One region of the Streptomyces sp. BBFR102 genome, then DNA from elsewhere that is predicted to be linked to it. Evidence: riboswitches for the same ligand, from Rfam matches in the RefSeq annotation. Region 1 holds a riboswitch; the other holds the start of a gene.
The links. Region 1 has a riboswitch for glycine ahead of gcvT (glycine cleavage system aminomethyltransferase GcvT). Riboswitches for the same ligand answer to the same signal wherever they lie in the genome.

Region 1 (10,401 bases):
TCGGCCGGGACGCCGAGGGTCTTGACCTCGACGCCGGTGAGTACCGGATTGACGCACCGCACGCCGTGGCCCGCGCCGACCGGCTCGGTCAGCTGCGGCGTGCCGCTCAGGCACTCCAGGGTGTAGTGGTCGCAGCGGGGCGCGAAGGCACAGCCTTCGGCCCAGTCGATCCGGTCGTTGATGGAGCCCCGGATCGGGCGCAGCGGCTCGCCCCGGGGGGCGTCCAGGCGCGGGATGGAGCCCAGCAGGCCGTGCGCGTACGGGTGGGTGGGCTGCGCGAACAGCTCGCGCCGCCCGGCCGACTCGACGGCCTTGCCCGCGTACAGGACGTTGACCTGGTCGCAGAGGCCGGCGACCACGCCGAGGTCGTGGGTGATCATCAGCAGCGCGGTGCCCTGCTGGTCGACGAGTTCCTTGAGGAGTTCGAGGATCTGCGCCTGGATGGTGACGTCCAGTGCGGTGGTCGGCTCGTCCGCGATCAGCATGCGGGGCGCGCAGGCCACCGCCATGGCGATCAGCGCGCGCTGGCGCATACCGCCGGAGAGCTGGTGCGGGTACTCCTTGAGGCGCCGGGTCGGGTCGGGGATGCCGACGCGGTCCAGCAGGTTGGCGGCCTCCTTGCGGGCGGCGGCGCCCTTCATGCCGCGGTGCCGCTCCAGGATCTCGGTGACCTGGCGGCCGACCGGGATGACCGGGTTCAGCGAGGAGAGCGGGTCCTGGAAGATCATCGCCAGGTGCTTGCCCCGCATGTCGCGCATGGCGTTCGGGGAGAGCGTCAGCAGGTCCTTGCCGTCGTACTCGGCGCGGCCGCCGAGCTTGACGCCCTTCTTGGGCAGCAGCCCCATCAGGGCGAGCGAGGTCACCGACTTGCCGCAGCCGGACTCGCCGACCAGGCCCACGACCTGGCCCTGGTCGACGTCGAAGGAGACGCCGTCCACGGCCCGCACGTCACGCCGGCCGCGGCCGGTGAAGGTGATGGACAGTTCGTCCACGGAGAGCAGGGGCATGGTCAACCTCGCAGCTTCGGGTCGAGGGCTTCGCGCATCGCCTCGCCGAGCAGGGTGAAGCCGAGTGCCGTGATGATGATGGCCAGGGCCGGGTAGACCGCCATCATCGGCGCGGAGTCGGCGTAGTTCTGCGCCTGGGTGAGCATGACGCCCCATTCGGGGTTCTTGGCGCTGTCCGGGTTGCCGAGACCCAGGAAGGACAGGGCGGCCGCCTCGATGATGGCGGTGGCCAGGGAGAGGGTCGCCTGGACGATCACCGGGCTCAGCGAGTTCGGCATGATCTGGGTGAGGACGATCCGGCGCTTGCGGATGCCCAGCGAGTGGGCGGCGAGCACGTAGTCCGAGCCGCCCTGGACCAGCATCGCGCCGCGCAGCAGGCGGGCGAAGACCGGGATCTGGACGACACCGATGGCGATCATCACGGTGGTGATCGACTGGCCCAGGACCGCGGCCACCGAGACGGCGAGCAGCAGCGAGGGCAGCGCCAGCATGATGTCGATGCAGCGCATGATGAACGAGTCGACGCGCTGGCCGGCCCGGCCGCCGAGGGTGGCGCAGGCGCCGGAGAAGCTGCCGATGACGGCGCCGACGCTGAGGCCGATCAGGGTGGAGATGACACCGAGGAGCAGGGTCTGCCGGGCGCCGACGAGCATCCGCGAGAAGATGTCGCGGCCCAGGTGGTCCAGGCCGAACCAGTTCTCGGCGCGGGCGCCGACGAACTCGGCCCGGTTGACGAAGACTTCACCGCGCCACTGCTGCCCGGGGGCGTAGGGCGCGACCCAGGGGCCGACGATGGCGAGAACCAGGAAGACCGCGATGATCCCGGCTCCGACCAGCGCCATCTTGCTGGCCCGCAGCCGCTTGAGGGCTTCCTTCCAGAGACTGGCGCCGCTGGAGCTCTCCTGCTGGGCCGTGAGTTCCGCGAGGCGGTCGATCTTGTCCGTCTTGGTGCTCATGTCAGTGCACCCGCACTCTCGGGTCGATCAGGCTGTAGGCGAGGTCGACCAGGAGGTTGATCAGGACGTACGCCATCGCGATGAACATGATGAAGCCGACGAGGACCGGATAGTCCCGGCCGTCGATCGCGGTCCGGATGAAGGAGCCGATGCCGCCGAAGGTGAAGACCGACTCGGTGAGCACCGCGCCCGACAGGAGGGAACCGGTGAGCAGGCCGACCGAGGTGATGACGGGCAGCAGCGCGTTGCGCAGGACGTGGCGGGTGCGGACGACGCCCTTGCGCAGGCCCTTGGACTCGGCGGTGCGGACGTAGTCCTCACCGAGCACCTCCAGGACGCTGGCCCGGGTCATCCGCACGATGACCGCCACCGGGATCGAGGCCAGCGCGATGGCGGGCAGGATCAGGTGGGTGAGCGCGTCCCAGGTGGCGTCGAACTCACCGGTGAGCAATCCGTCGAGGACCGCCAGGCCGGTCACTTCCGTGGCGTCGATGCCGGTGGTCAGCCGCCCGTAGCTGGGGAACCAGCCGAGGTTGACCGAGAAGACCGTCCGCAGCATGAAGGCGAGGAAGAAGACGGGGATGCAGATGCCGATCAGCGAGCTGGAGACGGCGGCCACGTCGAGCCAGCCGCCGCGCCGCTTGGCGGCGAAGTAGCCGAGCGGGACGCCGACGGCGACCGCGAGGATGATGGCCATCAGTGACAGCTCGACCGTTGCGGGGAATCGCAGGAGGAACTCGTCCAGGACCGGCTGGCCGGTCTGGGTGGACGTGCCGAGGTCGCCCTCGATCAGCCGCTTGATGAAGCGGCCGTACTGCACGTACACCGGCTGGTCGAGCCCCAGGGCCCGGTTGATACGTGCTACCTCGGCCTCGGTCGCTTTCTCTCCGAGAATCGCCGAGGCGGGTCCGCCGGGCAGCCGGTTCAGCCAGATGAAGAGCAGAACCGACAGGCCGAGCAGGGTGGGTATGAGTTGAAGCAGTCTTCGTACGACGAAACGCAACACCCCGCGATGCCCCTTTCTTGCGTAGTTCGTGGTGCGCCCGTGTTCGGGCCGGGTCGCGGCCGGGCGCGTGGGGGGTTTTGGGAGGGGTGGCGCACGGTGGTGACCGTGCGCCACCCCCGACCGTGCACGCGGCGGGTCCGCCCGGCCGCGAACGAGCCGTGGCCGGACGGACCCTGACGCACCGTGAGGCGCTGGTGCCGCATGGTGCGGTGCTTACTTGAACGTGACCTCGGAGAAGTTCTCCTGCGTCAGCGGGGAGACCAGCGGCGGGTTCACGTCCTTGGCGAAGGCGATCGCCGGGGGGGAAGCGGAGACCGGGACGCCGGGCAGGTGGTCCATGACGACCTCGTTGGCGTGCTGGTAGAGCTTGACGCGCTTGGCGTGGTCGACCTCCTTCGAGGCCTCCCCGATCGCCTCGAAGACCTTCTTGTCCTTGAAGCCCCACTGCTTGTCGTACTGGGCGAACCAGGTACCGATGAAGTTGTAGGCGTCGTTGAAGTCACCGGTCCAGCCGAACAGGTGCAGCTCGCAGCCGCCCGCCTCGGTGGCGTCGACGTAGTCCGGGGCCCACTTCATCGGCTTCGGGGTGACGGTGATGCCGACCTTCTCCAGGTCGGCCTTCATCAGCTCGAAGAGGTCACCCGGGGAAGGCATGTACGGGCGGCTGACCTCGGTCGGGTAGCAGAACTCGACCTTCAGCTTCTCCTCGCCGGCCTTCTTCAGCAGGCTCTTGGACTTCGCCGGGTCGTAGGCGTACTTGGTGACCTTGTCGGAGTAGCCCTCGACGGTGTCCGGGATGAACTGCGTGGCCGCGACGCCGCCCTCGGGCAGCTGCGTCTTGACCAGGTTGTCCTTGTCGATCGCGTGGGCGATCGCGGCGCGGACGTCCTTGTCCTTGAGCGCCTTGTTCTTCTCCTGGGTGAAGCCCAGGTAGAAGATGTTGAAGACGTCACGGGTCGGGACCTGGAAGCCGGCCTTCTCCAGGGTCTTCACGTCGGCGGGCGACACGAGGTCGTAGCCGTCGATGTCACCGGCCTGGAGGGCCGAACGGCGGCCTTCCTCGGTGTCGATGGTGCGGAAGACGAGGTTCTTGACCCCGGCCTTCTTGCCCCAGTAGTCGTCGAAGCGCTCCAGGGCGACTTCCTTGTTGCCCTTGTTCCACTTCGTGATCTTGTACGGGCCGGTGCCGGCGACCGTGCCGGCCTCCTGGCTGTACTTGGGGTAGGTGATGGCGTCGTCCTTGGCGGACGCCTCCTCCTTCGCGTACTCCTTCAGCGCCTTCGGCGAGTGGATCGCGAGGGCCTGGAGCGAGAAGCCGCCGGGCAGGTTGGCGGAGGGCTTCTTCACCTCGATGACGGCGGTGTTCTCGTCCTTCGCCGTGCAGGACTTGTAGTTCGCCTTGGGGGCGTCCTTGTCCTCGTTCTTGGCGAAGCCGCCCATGATGGTCTGCCAGTAGTACGACACGGCCGAGCTCTGGTACGCGCCCGTCCAGTTGAACCAGTGGTCGTAGTTGGCGCAGACCGCCTCGGCGTTGAACTTCTCGCCGTCGTGGAACTTGACACCCTTGCGCAGGTTGAAGGTCCAGACGGTGCCTTCGTCGTTCGAGTCCCACTTCTCGGCGAGGCCGCCGACGAGCTTCGAGCCGCCGGGCTCGTGCTCCAGCAGGGCCTCGAAAGCCTGGCGGGTGACGCGGAAGGTCTCACCGTCGGAGGCCAGCGCCGGGTCGAGGGAGCCGGGGTCGCCGGCGCCGGCGAACACGAAGGTGTCCTTGGCGCCGTCCTTGCCCTTCCCTTCCGTGGTGTCTCGCTCACTGGAGCACCCGGTGACGATCAGCGCGGTCGCAGCCGCGACCGTGATCGCCCGAGTGACTCGGGACTTGAAAATGCGCATGGGCCCACCCCGGTTCAGCATTCATACAGAGGTCTTGACCGACTGAACACTACCCACGTCTCTCACCGGGGAGAATGATCCGCATAGCGGTGATACCGACCTGAGACCCGGACGGACAACAAACCGCGCATATCCAGGACATCACTCCTTCCGGCGCCGTTTACCGGACAGAAGCGCCCCTTCAGGGGCGCCGCGACGGCGGTTCCGTACCATTCGCTGCCGCACGAACACGCTGCGCTACACCGGACTTTCACACCCCGTCAGCCGAACCTCCGCACCCCTTCGCCCCATTGGCCGGGCGAGCCCCCTTATGTCCCCTCGCGCCGGTGGGCACGCACGGAAGGGGACTGTCTCGAATGCTGGACGGCGAAAGTCGGTGGGCCCTCATTCCGCTCGCCTCATTCGTGTCCACCGGAAGGGCCCGCAAACCTCTGGCCAACGGAAGTGCCGACGGAATTGCGGGCGCCCGGAGCAGAAAGGGAGCGGGCGGGAGTGAAAGGGGAGCGAAAGGCGCGAAAAGGGGCGCCTGGCGAATGATGGGCAGAATTCCGGGCGGTTCACGCGCGGGCGCGGGCCGGGCTCACGCCGGCGTCCGGGTGGACGGCACCAGGCGAGGACGGCCGGGATCGCCGGCCGCACCGCATGGAGGGCCCGCCTGCGGCGGCCCGGCGGCCCTGAGCGCGCAGGTCGGGCTCAGCGGCCGTACGGCTGCGGGTACCCGTACCCCGAGGCGGGCGGGGCCGCGTGGGCGTCGCGGTCGTAGAAGGGGCGGGCGTGGGCGCGCAGCCAGAGGGCGACCGGGTCGTAGGGGTCGGACATGGCGACGGTGGAGACGGCGAGGCCGTCGGGGACCGCGCCGACCGACTGGCGCATCATCGCCCGCACCGACTCCACGGTCTGGGCGCCCGGGTCGTACACGTCGAGGCCGATCGCCAGGTACGGCACGCCGAGGGCGGGCTGGACCCAGGCACGGCGCAGCGAGCGGAGCGCGGGGGTGCGGTGCGCGTTCTGCGCCAGCAGGGCGTAGAACTGCGGGAGTTCGATGACCGGCTCGGAGATCCGCAGCGGGCCCGGCGGCTGGGCGTCGAGGCCGACGGCGAGGCGGCGCAGGTCCGCCCAGGGGACGCCGACACCGCCGCCCGGGGCGTGCGGGTTGATCCAGAGGCCGACCTGGTCCTGGTAGAGCCCGGCGGCGGCCTCATGGGTGGAGACCACCTCGTGGGCGCGGGTCCAGCCGCTGGCCGCCAGTTCCTGGGCGGAGGTGACGCAGGGCGCGTAGCCGAGGCCGTCGACCTCCATGGTGGCGTACTGGGCGTCGGGTGAGCCGGCCTGGCCGTGCCAGAGCAGCATCCAGACCTCCCCGCCGGGGTCGGCGAGCGCGTGCAGCAGCCCCTCGTAGGCGTCGTACCGCCCGGGGGCCACCTGGCGCAGCATGTGCTCGACCTGCCCGGCCGCGGCCGTGCCCGACGCACTCACCTGTTGACCGCCCCTTCGTCACTTCGTCCCCCGGGGCCTGCCCCCGTCACGCCGGGACCGGTTCCGTGTGTCACGGAACCGGCCAGGTCATGAAAACAGCTTAGGCCCTCTGCCCGTCGGTCAGAACGGGTCGGGCCGTGGTGCGCCGGGCCGCCTACGGCTCGCGCCGGTAGAAGGGGCGCAGCTTGTTCGCCATCCACTGGGCCACCAGGTCGTCGGTGGCGTCCAGCAGGACGAGGTTGACCGGCCAGGGCACCGGGGTGCGGCCCAGGGCGCGGCCGAGGGCGTCCATGGCGCGCTGTGCCGCGTCGTCGTCGCGGCGGTTCAGCGCGACGCCGATGAACAGGACCGGGTCCTCGCCCTCGACGCTGGCCAGGCAGCGGCGGGCGGTGGCGACCACGCCGGACTCCTCGAACTCCCCGGCGGCGACGCCGAGGAAGTCCACCGGGTCCTCCTGCCAGTCGGGCTCGTAGGTGCGCACCCGGCCGCCGGTGGCCGGCCCGTCCAGCGGGGAGCGGCCGGTGCGGCACAGCTCGGCCACGGCGAGCGGGGGCAGCGGGACGCCCACCGTGCCGCCCGGGTTGACCGCGATGCCCAGCTGCGGGGGCAGGCCGCGGGCGAACTCGGTGGCGGGGGCGACGGCGAAGGCCAGGTGGCCGCCGACGCAGGAGCGGAACTGCTGCTCGGAGCTGAACACCGGGACGTACGCGGCGCCGTCGATGTCCAGCGTCGGCAGGTCCAGGGAACCGCTCTCGGGGCCGCCGCCGTTGGGGAGCGGGACCCAGACACTGCTGCGGCCGAGGACCTCGACCAGCCGTCCGCCGGCCGACTCGGCGCCGAGGGACGCCGCCAGAGCCTCTTCCAGTTCGTTGCCGGGCCATCCGCCGTAGAGCCCGTGGGGGGCCTGGGCCGGGACGCTCATCTGCTCACCGCCTGATCACACATACCTCGCCTGCGCCCCGACCCTACCCGCGTCGGGGCCCGTTGGGGAGCGGGAGTCGGCTCACGCACGGAAGGTGAGCGTACGCAGCCGGTCGGCGGCGGCGCGGTCGAGGAGGACGGCGGAGCCGCAGCCCGGTGGCGGGGTGCCGGCGTCGAGGGCGGCGAGGAGGCGGGCCACGGCGCGGCGGTGGCGCAGGAAGGCGTACCGGCTGACCCCTCGGCCCCGGGTCCGCTGGCCGTCCAGGGCGGTGTCCGGATCGACATCGAGGAGGACCAGGTGCAGGGTGCGGTCGCGGCGGCGGGCCTGCCGGGCGAGCCAGTGGCGCACCCAGCGCTGGGTGCCGCAGTCGTGGACCACGACGCTTCGGCCCGAGCGGAGCAGGCGGCGCAGGGCGGCGTAGTGGGCGAGGCGGGCGAGGGGGCGGTACAGGGCGTAGGGCAGGGCGGCGGGGAGGCGGGCCTCCCACTGCTCGCGGGTGTCCTGGGAGTCGGCGCGGGCGGCGCGGACGGTGCGGCGGATCAGGGTGGACTTGCCGCTGCCGGGCAGGCCGGAGACGACGACGAGGTCGCCCTGGCCGAAGGTGAGGGTGTCGGGGGCGGGGCGGTCGCCGGGGCCCCGCAGGTCACGGACGGTGGCCGGAATCTGCCGGGTACCCGGCTGGGCGGGCAGGGCGGACAGGGCCATGCCGACGGCGGGCGGGGTGGGCCCGCCTTGAGTGTGGGGCGGCGCGGACACCGCCCGGCCGCTGCTGCTCTGCACCGTGGTCGGCTCCCCCCGTGCGGTCACGTGCGTCATCTCCCCCGAGTGTAAAGAGAAGGTAATGCGGCGCAAGCCGATTACCGGTCCCGTCGCCGCCGCGGGCGGTTCTCTGGCGGTCACGCCGGACGGGGCCGGTTGGTTCCGCCGGGTGGTGCGGGCGGGCCGGGGTTGGCCGGAAGCCGCCGCTCGCGTCGCCCACGGGGAGGGGTGCTGCCGGGCCGGGGTGCGTGCAATGATGGGCGCGAACTGCATACCGGCCGCTTGAATCCGCGCGGGAGAGTTCTGCTGGGCCTCGAAGCCCAGGTCAGGACGCCGAAGGAGCAAGTCCCTCCCTTGAATCTCTCAGGCCCCGTACCGCGCGGGCGAGGCACATCTGAAAAGCGGGCCGTTCCGTCGGTCCCACCCAAGGTGCAAGTCATGGCCGCCCCGGCCGCTCGTCGGGGTGGCCGCGGCGAACCTCTCAGGTTTCGATGACAGATGGGGAGGATCGATCCCCCTCGCCGTCATGCCCTGGGAGCGCCCGGATATGAGCCAGACCCCCCGTACGACCGCACTCGACGCCACGCACCGTGCGCTCGGGGCCACGATGACCGACTTCGCCGGCTGGGACATGCCGCTGCGGTACGGCAGCGAGCGCGACGAGCACCAGGCGGTGCGCACCCGCGCCGGGCTCTTCGACCTCTCCCACATGGGCGAGATCACCGTGCTGGGCCCGGACGCCACCCGCTTCCTCGCCTACGCCCTGGTCGGCAACATCGCCACGATCGGCCCCGGCCGGGCCCGCTACACGATGATCTGCCAGGAGGACGGCGGCATCCTCGACGACCTGATCGTCTACCGGCTCGGTACCGTCGAGGCCCCCGAGTTCATGGTCGTCGCCAACGCGGGCAACGCCCAGGCCGTGCTGGACGCGCTGACCGGGCGGGCGGGCTCCTTCGACGTCGAGGTCCGCGACGACCGCGACGCGTACGCGCTGCTCGCCGTTCAGGGCCCGGCCTCCCAGGCCGTCCTCGCCTCGGTCACCGACGCGGAGCTGGACGGGCTGAAGTACTACGCGGGGCTGCCCGGCACCGTGGCCGGGGTCGAGGCGCTGATCGCGCGCACCGGCTACACCGGTGAGGACGGCTTCGAGCTGTTCGTGGCGCCCGGCGACGCGGTGGCCCTCTGGCAGGCGCTGACCGCCGCCGGGGCCGACGCGGGCCTGGTGCCGTGCGGGCTCTCCTGCCGCGACACGCTGCGCCTGGAGGCGGGCATGCCGCTGTACGGGCACGAGCTGACGCAGGCGCTCACCCCCTTCGACGCCGGGCTCGGCCGGGTGGTGAAGTTCGAGAAGGAGGGCGACTTCGTGGGCCGCGCCGCCCTGGAGAAGGCGGCCGAGAGGGCCGCCGAACACCCGCCGCGCGTCCTGGTCGGCCTGGTCGCAGAGGGCCGCCGCGTGCCGCGCGCGGGCTACCCGGTGGTCGCGGACGGCCAGGTGATCGGCCTGGTCACCTCGGGCGCCCCCTCCCCCACCCTGGGCAAGCCCATCGCCATGGCGTACGTCGACGCGGCCCACGCGGCACCCGGCACGTCCGGCGTCGGCGTCGACATCCGGGGCAGCCACGAGCCGTACGAGGTCGTGGCGCTGCCCTTCTACAAGCGCCGGAAGTAGCGCGCGTCCCGCGTCCGAGGCGGCCCCGGCCGGGCGCCGGGCCCCAACGTGACGCGACGCACCCGGTCCGTCCCGGATCGCGAGACCCTCCGTTCACCAGCACACCCCCGCGTACAGGAGAATTCACCCCATGAGCAACCCCCAGCAGCTGCGCTACAGCAAGGAGCACGAGTGGCTGTCGGCCGCCGAGAACGGCGTGTCGACGATCGGCATCACGGAGTACGCGGCAGGCGCGCTCGGTGACGTCGTCTACGCCCAGCTCCCGGACGTCGGCTCCACGGTCACCGCGGGCGAGACCTGCGGCGAACTGGAGTCGACCAAGTCGGTCAGCGACCTGTACTCCCCCGTCTCCGGTGAGGTCACCGAGATCAACGAGGACGTCGTGAACGACCCGTCGCTGGTGAACACCGCCCCCTTCGAGGGCGGCTGGCTGTTCAAGGTGCGCGTCACCGAGGAGCCGGACGATCTGCTCTCGGCCGACGCGTACACCGAGTTCTCCGGCAACTGAGACCACCCCAGGGACTGTGATGTCTTCGAAGTCGCTTCTGAACACCCCCCTCCACGAGCTCGACCCGGACGTCGCCGCCGCCGTCGACGCCGAGCTGCTCCGTCAGCAGTCCACCCTCGAGATGATCGCCTCGGAGAACTTCGCTCCGGTCGCCGTCATGGAGGCGCAGGGCTCCGTCCTCACCAACAAGTACGCCGAGGGCTAC
Region 2 (10,401 bases), 4.1 Mb from region 1:
CGAAGAGTCGATCATCCAGGGCAACGTCCGCGTCTACCCCTTCAAGACCATCGAGGCCGGCGCCTTCGTCAACACCTCGGTCATCTGGGAGTCGCGCGGGCAGGCGCACCTCTTCGGCGCCCGCGGTGTCTCCGGCATCCTCAACGTCGAGATCACCCCCGAACTCGCCGTCCGCCTGGCCGGCGCGTACGCCACCACCCTCAAGAAGGGCTCGACGGTCACCACGGCCCGGGACCACTCGCGGGGCGCCCGTGCCCTCAAGCGCGCGGTGATCTCGGCCCTCCAGGCCAGTGCCATCGACGTACGCGACCTGGAGAACGTCCCCCTGCCCGTCGCCCGCCAGCAGACGGCGCGCGGCAGCGCCGGCGGCATCATGATCCGCACCACCCCGGGCGTCCCCGACTCCGTCGACATCATGTTCTTCGACGGGCGAGGCGGTGACCTCTCCCAGGGCAGCCAGCGCAAACTCGACCGGGTCTACGCCCGCCAGGAGTACCGGCGTGCCTTCCCCGGGGAGATCGGCGATCTGCACTTCCCCTCCAGCGTCTTCGACTCGTACACCGGGTCGCTGCTGCGCAACGTCGACACCACGGGGATCGCCGACTCCGGGCTCAAGGTCGTCGTGGACGCCTCCAACGGCAGCGCGGGTCTGGTCCTGCCCAGTCTGCTGGGACGGCTCGGCGTCGATGCGCTCACCATCAACCCGGGGCTGGACGAGTCCCGGCCGACCGAGACGTCGGAGACCCGCCGCGCCGGGCTGGTGCGGCTCGGCGAGATAGTGGCCTCCGCGCGTGCGGCGTTCGGTGTCCGGTTCGATCCCGTCGGCGAGCGCCTCTCGCTCGTGGACGAGCAGGGCCGGATCGTGGAGGATGACCGGGCCCTGCTGGTCATGCTCGACCTGGTCGCGGCCGACCGGCGCAGCGGGCGGGTGGCGCTGCCCGTCACCACCACACGTATCGCCGAGCAGGTCGCCGCGTACCACGGTACGCAGGTCGAGTGGACGACGACCTCGCCCGACGACCTCACCCGGGTCGGCCGCGAGGAGGCGACGATCTTCGGCGGCGACGGCCGGGGCGGCTTCATCGTCCCCGAGTTCAGCAGCGTCTTCGACGGCACCGCGGCGTTCGTACGGCTCATCGGTCTGGTGGCGAGGACGCAGCTCACCCTCAGCCAGATCGACGCCCGCATCCCGCGCGCCCACGTCCTCAAGCGCGACCTCGCCACCCCGTGGGCCGTCAAGGGCCTGGTGATGCGGCGGGTGGTCGAGGCGGCCGGCGACCGTTACGTGGACACCACGGACGGCGTCCGGGTCGTCGAGGCCGACGGGCGCTGGGTGATGGTCCTTCCCGACCGGGCCGAGGCCGTCACCCACCTGTGGGCCGAGGGGCCGGACGACGAGTCGGCCGAGGCCCTGCTGGACGAGTGGGCGGCCGTGGTGGACAGCGCCGGGCGCTGACACCGGACCACCGGCACCGGGCGGCCGCGGGCAGTACGCCCGCGGCCGCCCGAGCGCATTCGGAGGTGGGGCCCCGGCCGTGCGACGATGAGCGGCATGTCGCAGCAGCCCACCGAACGGAGCACCGTCCCGCGCCGCCCGCGCCCCGACGCCTCCATGTCGCTGCTCACCAACGTGATGGACCACAGCCTGGACGACGGCTACGCCGAGGCGGCGGCCCGCCGGGCCGCCGACGGCACCGCCGGCGTCCCGCGCACCCTCAAAGCGAAGTTGGGGCTGGCGGCCGGGCTGGTCCTCGCCGCCCTCGTCGTCACTGTGGGGGCCGCCCAGGCCCGTGAGGACGCACCGGTCGTCGCCAAGGAGCGCGAGGAACTCATCGACCGGATCGAGAGCGGCTCGGCCACCGCCGACGGTCTCGAGGAGGACGTCGAGAGGCTCCGGGCCGAGGTCGGCATGCGCCAGCGCGAAGCCCTCCAGAAGCACGGCGGCGACCAGGGCGCGCTGGTCGGCCTGGTCGCCGGGGCCACCGCTGTCCACGGACCCGGAGTCAAACTGGTGGTGGACGACGCCAAGGGCTCCGACACCGGGGGCGGCGGACCACGGGAGAGCGCCGGATTCTCCGACACCGGGCGGCTGCGCGACCGGGACATGCAACGCATCGTCAACGGGCTCTGGCAGTCCGGCGCCGAGGCCGTGTCGATCAACGGCCAGCGCCTCACCGCCCTTTCGGCGATCAGAGCCGCGGGGGACGCCATACTGGTCGACAACAAGCCGCTGGGCCCGCCGTACACGGTGCTCGCGGTGGGCGACGGGCAGCGCCTCGCCGACCGCTTCCAAGGCAGCTCGGACGGGCAGTACCTGGCGGCACTGCGCGAGAACTTCGGCATCCGCACGAAGATCACCGCGGAGGGCGAGGTCCGCCTGCCCGCCGCACCGAGCGTGAGCGTACGAATCGCGGAGCCGACCGCGGGAAAGGGCACATCTTGATCGCCGTACTGGGGCTCCTCGTGGGAGTCGTGGCCGGACTGCTGGTCCGGCCCGAGGTACCCGCCGTCGTCGAGCCATATCTGCCGATCGCGGTGGTGGCGGCGCTCGACGCCGTGTTCGGCGGGCTGCGCGCCATGCTCGACGGCATCTTCGACGACAAGGTCTTCGTCGTGTCGTTCCTGTCGAACGTCGTCGTCGCTGCCCTCATCGTGTTCCTGGGCGACCAGCTCGGCGTGGGGGCCCAGCTCTCCACCGGCGTCGTCGTGGTCCTCGGCATCCGGATCTTCTCCAACGCCGCGGCCATCCGCCGGCACGTGTTCAGGGCGTGAGGCCGATGAGTGACGACGAGCCCGGCGCCGAGGGCCCCGAGTCCGGCAGTGCCCCCCGTCCCTCCGGCCCGCCCCGGCGCCAGCCGCTGCCCGAGGCGGCCCCCGAGCCCGCCGCCGGGCTTCGCCCGGAGGCTGAGCAGCCCCCCGCCGAACTGACCGGGCGCCAGCGCCTGGTGAAGGGCCTGTGGCCTCCGCGCGTGACGCGCGCGCAGCTCACCGTCGCGCTGCTGCTCTTCGTCCTCGGCCTCGGCCTGGCCATCCAGGTGCGGTCCACCAACGACACGGGGGCGCTGCGCGGCGCCCGTCAGGACGATCTCGTCCGCATCCTCGATGAACTCGACGACCGCACCGAGCGTCTGGAAGACGAGAAGCAGCGTCTGGAGGAGCAGCGGACCGAACTGGAGAACAGCTCGGACCAGGCGGAGGAGGCGCGCCGCCAGACCGTCGAGAAGGAGCGTCAGTTGGGCATCCTCGCGGGGAACGTCGCGGCGACCGGCCCGGGCATCACCGTCACCGTCCAGGACCCCGGCGGCACTGTTCGCGCCGACATGCTCCTGGACGCCGTCCAGGAGCTGCGGGCGGCGGGCGCGGAGGCGATCCAGGTGAACGACGTACGGGTGGTCGCGGGGACCTACCTGAGCGATGGGGCGGGTGGCGTCAACGTGGACGGGAACAAGATCACCCGTCCCTATCGTTTCAAGGTCATCGGTAATCCGCAGGACCTCGAACCGGCCCTCAACATCCCTGGTGGTGTGGTTCAGACACTGGAGAAGGAGCAGGCCACGGTGGTGGTGACACGTGAGGAGAAGATCGTGGTGGACGCCTTGCGGCCGGCGGAGCAGCCTGACTACGCTCGGTCGTCGAACGAGTGAGGCCCGAGCGTATGCACAGTGCCCGAGCGGGGCATGAGGTTGCGGGGGGTCGGCGCACGGTGGAGGCGGTGCGTGGTGGAAACTGTGCGGTGGAGACGGACGCGGTGAAGGCGTCCGGATCGGCCGTCGTGTGCAATCAGGGTTCGTCCTGCCCCACGGGCGGGTCTGTTTCGGTCAAGGGGAATCGCCCGTGAAGTTGTTTGCGAAGTTGTTCGGCAAGAGTGGGCGCGAGGATGGCGGCAAGGCCGCCCGGCACCGCGCCCCGCGCCAGGGAGAAGAGGAGCAGGGCGAGCGTCCCCTGTTCCGTGACGAGGTGGCCGGTGGTGACAATTCGGGCGCGTCGTCCGTTGACCGTTCCGGTGCCGGCGGCATAGGTTTCGGTGAACCATCAACCTCAAGTACGGGTGGAGACTTCGGTCCCGGCCCGTACGGAACCGAAGCCCCCGCAGGGCAGCCGCGGCAGGAGGGTCCGTCCATGGTGTGCAGCAGGTGCGGGCACCGCAACGCCGAGGCCAGCCGCTTCTGTTCCAACTGCGGAGCGCCCCTGACCGCCCGCGCGGCCCAGGAGCGTCCGTCGGAGACCACCTCGACGATCTCGATCTCCGGACTGGAGGCGTACGAGGCGGAGGTGACCGGGCAGAACCCGGCGCCGACGCTCTCCCCGGAGGCCCAGGCCGCCGTGGACGCCCTCCCGGCCGGGTCGGCGCTGCTGGTGGTGCGCCGCGGACCCAACGCCGGCAGCCGGTTCCTGCTCGACGGGGACCTGACGACGGCGGGGCGCCACCCGCAGGGTGACATCTTCCTGGACGACGTGACGGTCTCGCGCCGCCATGTCGAGTTCCGCCGCCAGGAGGACGGGGCCTTCACCGTCGCCGACGTGGGCAGCCTCAACGGCACCTACGTCAACCGCGAGCGCATCGACTCCGTCGCGCTCGCCAACGGCGACGAGGTGCAGATCGGCAAGTACCGGCTGGTCTTCTACGCCAGCCAGCGGGGCATCTGACCGTCAGGAAGGTCTATGCGTCAATCAGCGAGGGGCGGTGCCGGAAACGGCACCGCCGCCGCGGACAGTCGGCCGGTGAGTATCGGCACGGTGCTCAGCACGCTCCGTGACGAGTTCCCCGAAGTGACCATCTCCAAGATCCGTTTCCTGGAGTCCGAGGGGCTCATCGAGCCGCAGCGGACCCCGTCGGGGTACCGCAAGTTCAGCCCGCAGGACATCGAGCGGCTCGCGCAGGTCCTGCGCATGCAGCGCGACCACTACCTCCCTCTCAAGGTCATCAAGGAGCACCTCGACGCCGTCGAGCGTGGTGAGGAGCATCCGCTCCCCGGCGTCGGCCGGCAGCGCGAGGCCGGGGACGCCGAACCCGGCACCCCCACCGTCCGCCGCATCGGCCGTGCGGAGCTCCTGGCCGCGGTCGAGGTCGGCGAGGAGGAACTCGCCGAATGGGAGTCGTACGGGCTGATCGGCTCGTTGTCCGAGGGGGGCTACGACGCCCAGGCGGTACGCGTCGCCGCTCTGGTGGCCGAACTGGGCCGCTCGGGAATCGAGCCGCGCCATCTGCGGGCCATGAAAGCCGCCGCCGACCGGGAGGCTTCCCTGGTCGAGCAGATCGTCGCGCCCTTGCGCCTGCACCGGAATCCGCAGACCAGAGCCCACGCCCAGGAGCGGACCAAGGAGCTGGCCGAGCTCACCACGAGCCTGCACTCGGCGCTCTTCCAGACCGCTCTCGGAGTACGTCTGCCCTGATCCGGAGTGATCCAGAGGGAGCCCGACTACCCAAACCCGCCGGGCACGTCCTAGGGTTGCTGTGTGAACGAGCTCGACGTCGTAGGTGTCCGGGTCGAAATGCCCTCCAACCAGCCGATCGTGCTCCTGCGCGAAGTGGGAGGCGACCGCTACCTCCCCATCTGGATCGGACCGGGTGAGGCGACCGCCATCGCGTTTGCCCAGCAGGGGATGGCCCCTGCCAGGCCGCTGACGCACGACCTTTTCAAGGACGTCCTGGAGGCTGTTGGGCAGGAGCTGACCGAAGTGCGCATCACCGACCTGCGCGAAGGGGTCTTCTACGCGGAGCTGGTCTTCGCCAGCGGCGTCGAGGTGAGTGCCCGTCCGTCCGACGCCATAGCGCTCGCGCTGCGCACCGGCACGCCGATCTACGGCAGTGACGGGGTACTCGACGACGCGGGGGTCGCCATCCCGGACGAGCAGGAGGACGAGGTGGAGAAGTTCCGCGAGTTCCTCGACCAGATCTCGCCGGAGGACTTCGGCACCAACAACAGCCAGTAGCGTCGGCCGGTTCGGCGCCCGGTTCCCGGAAGTGGGACACGGTAAACCACCCTTGGGGGGAATATCACCCGGCGTGGCGAGCGCGGCGATCGTTGACGCACCCCGGGCGACTGCCTACCGTCGACAAGCAGGTCAAGGACGGAGGGTCGGCGTGAGCATGAGCGGCGACGGTACGACGGGGGGTGCTCCGGGGCTCAGCCCCCGCGAGCACGGTCTGTACCCGCTTCACGGCAGGTCGGCGACACGGCAGGGGCGGCCGGTCGAGGCCGTCGCCGGCAGCGTGGAGAGGGCCGGGGACGACATCGGATACCGGGGTCCCACCGCCTGCGCCGCGGCCGGGATCACCTACCGCCAGTTGGACTACTGGGCCCGCACCGGCCTGGTCGAGCCGAGCGTGCGGCCGCCGCACGGGGGCGGGGCGCAGCGGCTCTACAGCTTCCGCGACGTGGTCGTTCTCAAGATCGTCAAGCGGTTCCTCGACACCGGGGTCTCCCTCCAGAACATCCGCACCACCATCCAGCACCTGCGGGACGGCGGCTTCCGCGACCTGGAGCGGATGACGCTGATGAGCGACGGCGCCACCGTCTACCAGTGCACCTCGCCCGACGAGGTCGTCGACCTCCTCCAGGGCGGCCAGGGCATCTTCGGCATCGCCGTGGGCGTGGTCTGGGCGGACGTGGAGAGCGCCCTCGCCCAGCTCCACGGGGAGCGGGTGGACACCGGGGAGACGGTGCTCCGCCACCACCCCGCCGACGAGCTGGCCCGGCGGCGCAACCGGGCGGTGTGAACCGTTCCGCGGGCCGCCCCGCCGCCGTTGTCGGTGGCGTAGGGCAGCATCAAGGACGTGAGATCCGCGCCCACGATCCTCCATCTCGACATGGATGCCTTCTACGCCTCGGCGGAGCAGGCCGCCAAGCCGAGTCTGCGCGGAAAGGCGGTGGTGGTCGGCGGGCTCGGGCCGCGCGGGGTGGTGGCGACCGCCTCGTACGAGGCGCGGCGGTTCGGCGTCCACTCGGCGATGCCCACCGCGCAGGCGCGTCGGCTCGCCCCGCACGCCGCTTACCTCACCCCCCGCTTCACCCTCTACCGCGACGTCAGCAACCAGGTCATGGGGCTGCTGCGCCAGCTCTCCCCGCTGGTGGAGCCCCTCAGCCTCGACGAGGCATTCGTCGACCTGGAGGCGGGCGGGGCCGCCTTCGGCAGTTCCTCGGCCCGCGAGGTGGGGGAGCGGTTGCGGGCGGACATCAGGAGGGTCACCGGACTGAGCGGTTCGGTCGGGCTCGCCGTGTCGAAGATGCTCGCCAAGATCGGCTCCGAGCGCGCCAAACCGGACGGTCTGGTCCTCATCGAACCGGGAACGGAGCGCGAACTGCTGGCGCCGCTCCCGGTCCGGGTGCTGCCCGGGGTCGGCCCCGCCACCGGTGACCACCTGCGCCGCGCGGGCATCACCACCGTCGACGAGATCGCCCAGGCCGGCCAGGACGAACTGGTCCGGCTGCTCGGCCGAGCGCACGGCACCGGGCTGTACGCCATGGCCCTCGCCCTCGACGAGCGGCCCGTGGTCTCGGAGCGGGAGGGCAAGTCCGTCTCCGTGGAGGACACCTACGACCTGGACATCCACGACCGGGTCCGGGTGCGGGGCGAGGTCGCGCGGCTGGCGGAGCGGTGCACGAGGCGGTTGCGCGAGGCGGGCCGTTCCGGGCGCACGGTGGTCCTCAAGGTCCGCCGGTACGACTTCTCGACGCTGACCCGCTCGGAGACCCTGCGCGGCCCCACCGACGACCCCGCTGTCGTCCGGGAGGCCGCCGCGCGGCTCCTGGAGGGGGTGGACACCACCGGCGGGGTCCGGCTCCTCGGCGTCGGTGTGAGCGGCCTCGCCGACTACACGCAGGAGGACCTGTTCGCCCAGGCCGCGGCGGTTTCCGGGGAGCAGGGGGAGGCCCCCGAGGGGGCCGAGGCCGAGCCCGTGCTTCCGGTCGCGCCGACCGTGCCGCAGGAGCGGCGCTGGCCCGCCGGCCATGACGTCGTCCACACCACGTACGGCCACGGCTGGGTCCAGGGGAGCGGCGTGGGGCGTGTGACGGTCCGGTTCGAGACCCCGACCTCGGCCCCGGGCCGGGTCCGTACGTTCCGCACGGACGACCCGGAGCTCAGCCCCTCGGCCCCGCTGCCCTTGGTGGAGGAGGCCGGCGAGGAGTGAGCGGTCAGCTGTCCTCCGTGCCCGCGATGCGGCCGAAGTCGCGGTCCGGGGGCGGTTCGGGGGCGCCGACGTCCAGGCCGTAGTGGTGGTAGAGCTGGAGCTCCTGCTCCGGGGAGAGGTGGCGGCCCACGCCGAAGTCGGGGGCCTCGCGGATGAGGGCGCGTTCGAAGGGGATGCGCAGCCCGCCGTCGACCAGCTCGCTCGGTTCCAGGGGGACGAAGGCGTCGCGGCTGAAGAGGCCGGTGCGGACGGCGGCCCACTCGGGGACGCCGGTCGCGTCGTCCAGATAGACCTCGTCGACCGTGCCTACTTTGGTGCCGTGGCGGTCGAACGCCTTGCGTCCGATCAGGCTGCGGGGATCGATATCGCTCTGCACGGAACCCTCCCGGGGGCATCGCAGCACATCCGTCCCTCCTACGAAAGGGCACATCCTGCCGCTCGGCCACTCGGGGGACCCGGCATGGTTCCCGCTGGTAGGCTGACCATGGCTGTCGACCCCGTGCGGGAGAGTCCTCCGGCGATCAACGCGGAGGCGCCGAAGGAGCAAATCCTCCCCGGAATCTCTCAGGCCCCCGTACCGCACGGACGAGGTCACTCTGGAAAGCAGGACGGGAGGCGGACGCTCTGTGCGCGCCCCGGCCTCACCGACGGTGAAAACCGGTGCCCGCGCCGGTGAAGCTCTCAGGTCCGGATGACAGAGGGGGAGGCCGTAAGGGCACCCGCGGCGGGTGCCCCTCGCAGGTCGCGTCGACCAGGAGGCCTCCGCATGACCGCCAACCGCATCCCGCTCTCCCGCCTCGAACAGGGCGTCCCGTTCGAACAGCGGCACATCGGGCCCGACGCCGGTGACCGCGCCAAGATGCTCGCGCAGGTGGGGTACGGCTCGCTGGACGAACTCACCGCCGCCGCCGTCCCCGACGTGATCAAGAGCGCCGAGGCGCTGGACCTGCCCGAGGGCCGCTCCGAGGCGGAGGTCCTCGCCGAACTGCGCGGTCTGGCCGACCGCAACCAGGTCGTCGACTCCATGATCGGCCTCGGCTACTACGGCACCTTCACCCCGCCGGTCATCCTGCGCAACGTCATGGAGAACCCGGCCTGGTACACGGCGTACACGCCCTACCAGCCGGAGATCTCGCAGGGCCGGCTGGAGGCGCTGCTGAACTTCCAGACCACGGTCGCCGACCTCACCGGTCTGCCCACCTCCGGTGCCTCCCTGCTCGACGAGGGCACCGCCGCCGCCGAGGCGATGGCGCTCTCGCGCCGGGTCGGCAAGGTCAAGCAGGGCGTCTTCCTCATCGACGCCGACACCTTCCCCCAGACCATCGCGGTGATCGAGACGCGCGCCGAGCCGACCGGCGTCGAGGTGGTCGTCGCCGACCTTGCCGGAGGCATCCCCGCCGAGGTGGCCGAGCGCGGCGTCTTCGGCGTCCTCCTCCAGTACCCCGGTGCCTCCGGGGCCGTCCGCGACCTCAAGCCGGTGATCGACGCCGCGCACGAACTGGGCGCCGTCGTCACCGTCGCCGCCGACCTGCTCGCCCTGACTCTGCTGACCCCGCCCGGACAGCTCGGCGCGGACATCGCCGTCGGCACCACTCAGCGCTTCGGCGTCCCGATGGGTTTCGGCGGCCCGCACGCCGGATACATGGCGGTCCGCGAGAAGTTCGCCCGCAGCCTCCCCGGCCGCCTGGTCGGCGTCTCGGTCGACGCCGACGGCGACCGTGCCTACCGGCTCGCCCTCCAGACCCGCGAGCAGCACATCCGCCGGGAGAAGGCCACCAGCAACATCTGCACCGCGCAGGTGCTGCTCGCCGTGATGGCCGGGATGTACGCGGTCTACCACGGGCCCGACGGGCTGCGCGGCATCGCCGGGCGCACCCACCGCTTCGCGGCGCTCCTCGCCGAGGGGCTGCGCCGGGGCGGGGTCGAGGTCACCGAGGACTCCTTCTTCGACACCGTGACGGCGCGGGTGCCCGGCCGCGCCGCCGAGGTCGCGTCCGCCGCCCGCGAGCGGGGCATCAACCTCCGCCAGGTCGATGCCGACCACGTCTCGGTCGCCTGCGACGAGACCACCACCCGCGTCCAGCTCGCCGCGGTCTGGGAGTCCTTCGGCGTCAGCGCCGACCTTGAGCAGCTGGACGCGTCCGCACCGGACGCGCTGCCCGGGGCGCTGCTCCGCGAGGACGCGTACCTGACCCACCCGGTCTTCCACCAGTACCGCTCCGAGACCGCCATGCTGCGCTACCTGCGGCGGCTGGCCGACCGGGACT

Region 2: linked by a shared signal. The riboswitch ahead of gcvP (aminomethyl-transferring glycine dehydrogenase) and the one ahead of gcvT (glycine cleavage system aminomethyltransferase GcvT) in region 1 are both predicted to bind glycine.

The regions. Positions count from the first base shown of each region.
Region 1 is NZ_CP195757.1:4,464,358-4,474,758, reverse strand. Features, by position in the region: partial or broken gene ACSLIC_RS19950 (ABC transporter ATP-binding protein) at 24-1,007, opposite strand; gene ACSLIC_RS19945 (ABC transporter permease) at 1,010-1,963, opposite strand; gene ACSLIC_RS19940 (ABC transporter permease) at 1,965-2,969, opposite strand; gene ACSLIC_RS19935 (ABC transporter substrate-binding protein) at 3,183-4,859, opposite strand; gene ACSLIC_RS19930 (enhanced serine sensitivity protein SseB C-terminal domain-containing protein) at 5,553-6,335, opposite strand; gene ACSLIC_RS19925 (enhanced serine sensitivity protein SseB) at 6,490-7,257, opposite strand; gene ACSLIC_RS19920 (AAA family ATPase) at 7,339-8,064, opposite strand; glycine riboswitch at 8,300-8,404, shown strand; glycine riboswitch at 8,405-8,524, shown strand; gene gcvT (glycine cleavage system aminomethyltransferase GcvT) at 8,564-9,688, shown strand; gene gcvH (glycine cleavage system protein GcvH) at 9,819-10,196, shown strand; gene glyA (serine hydroxymethyltransferase) at 10,216-10,401, shown strand, end outside.
Region 2 is NZ_CP195757.1:411,869-422,269, reverse strand. Features, by position in the region: gene ACSLIC_RS01965 (sugar phosphate nucleotidyltransferase) at 1-1,456, shown strand, start outside; gene ACSLIC_RS01960 (DUF881 domain-containing protein) at 1,544-2,443, shown strand; gene ACSLIC_RS01955 (small basic family protein) at 2,440-2,772, shown strand; gene ACSLIC_RS01950 (DUF881 domain-containing protein) at 2,778-3,644, shown strand; gene ACSLIC_RS01945 (FHA domain-containing protein) at 3,727-4,647, shown strand; gene ftsR (transcriptional regulator FtsR) at 4,663-5,394, shown strand; gene ACSLIC_RS01935 (bifunctional nuclease family protein) at 5,458-5,934, shown strand; gene ACSLIC_RS01930 (MerR family transcriptional regulator) at 6,086-6,721, shown strand; gene ACSLIC_RS01925 (DNA polymerase IV) at 6,779-8,134, shown strand; gene ACSLIC_RS01920 (PRC-barrel domain-containing protein) at 8,139-8,510, opposite strand; glycine riboswitch at 8,627-8,724, shown strand; gene gcvP (aminomethyl-transferring glycine dehydrogenase) at 8,901-10,401, shown strand, end outside.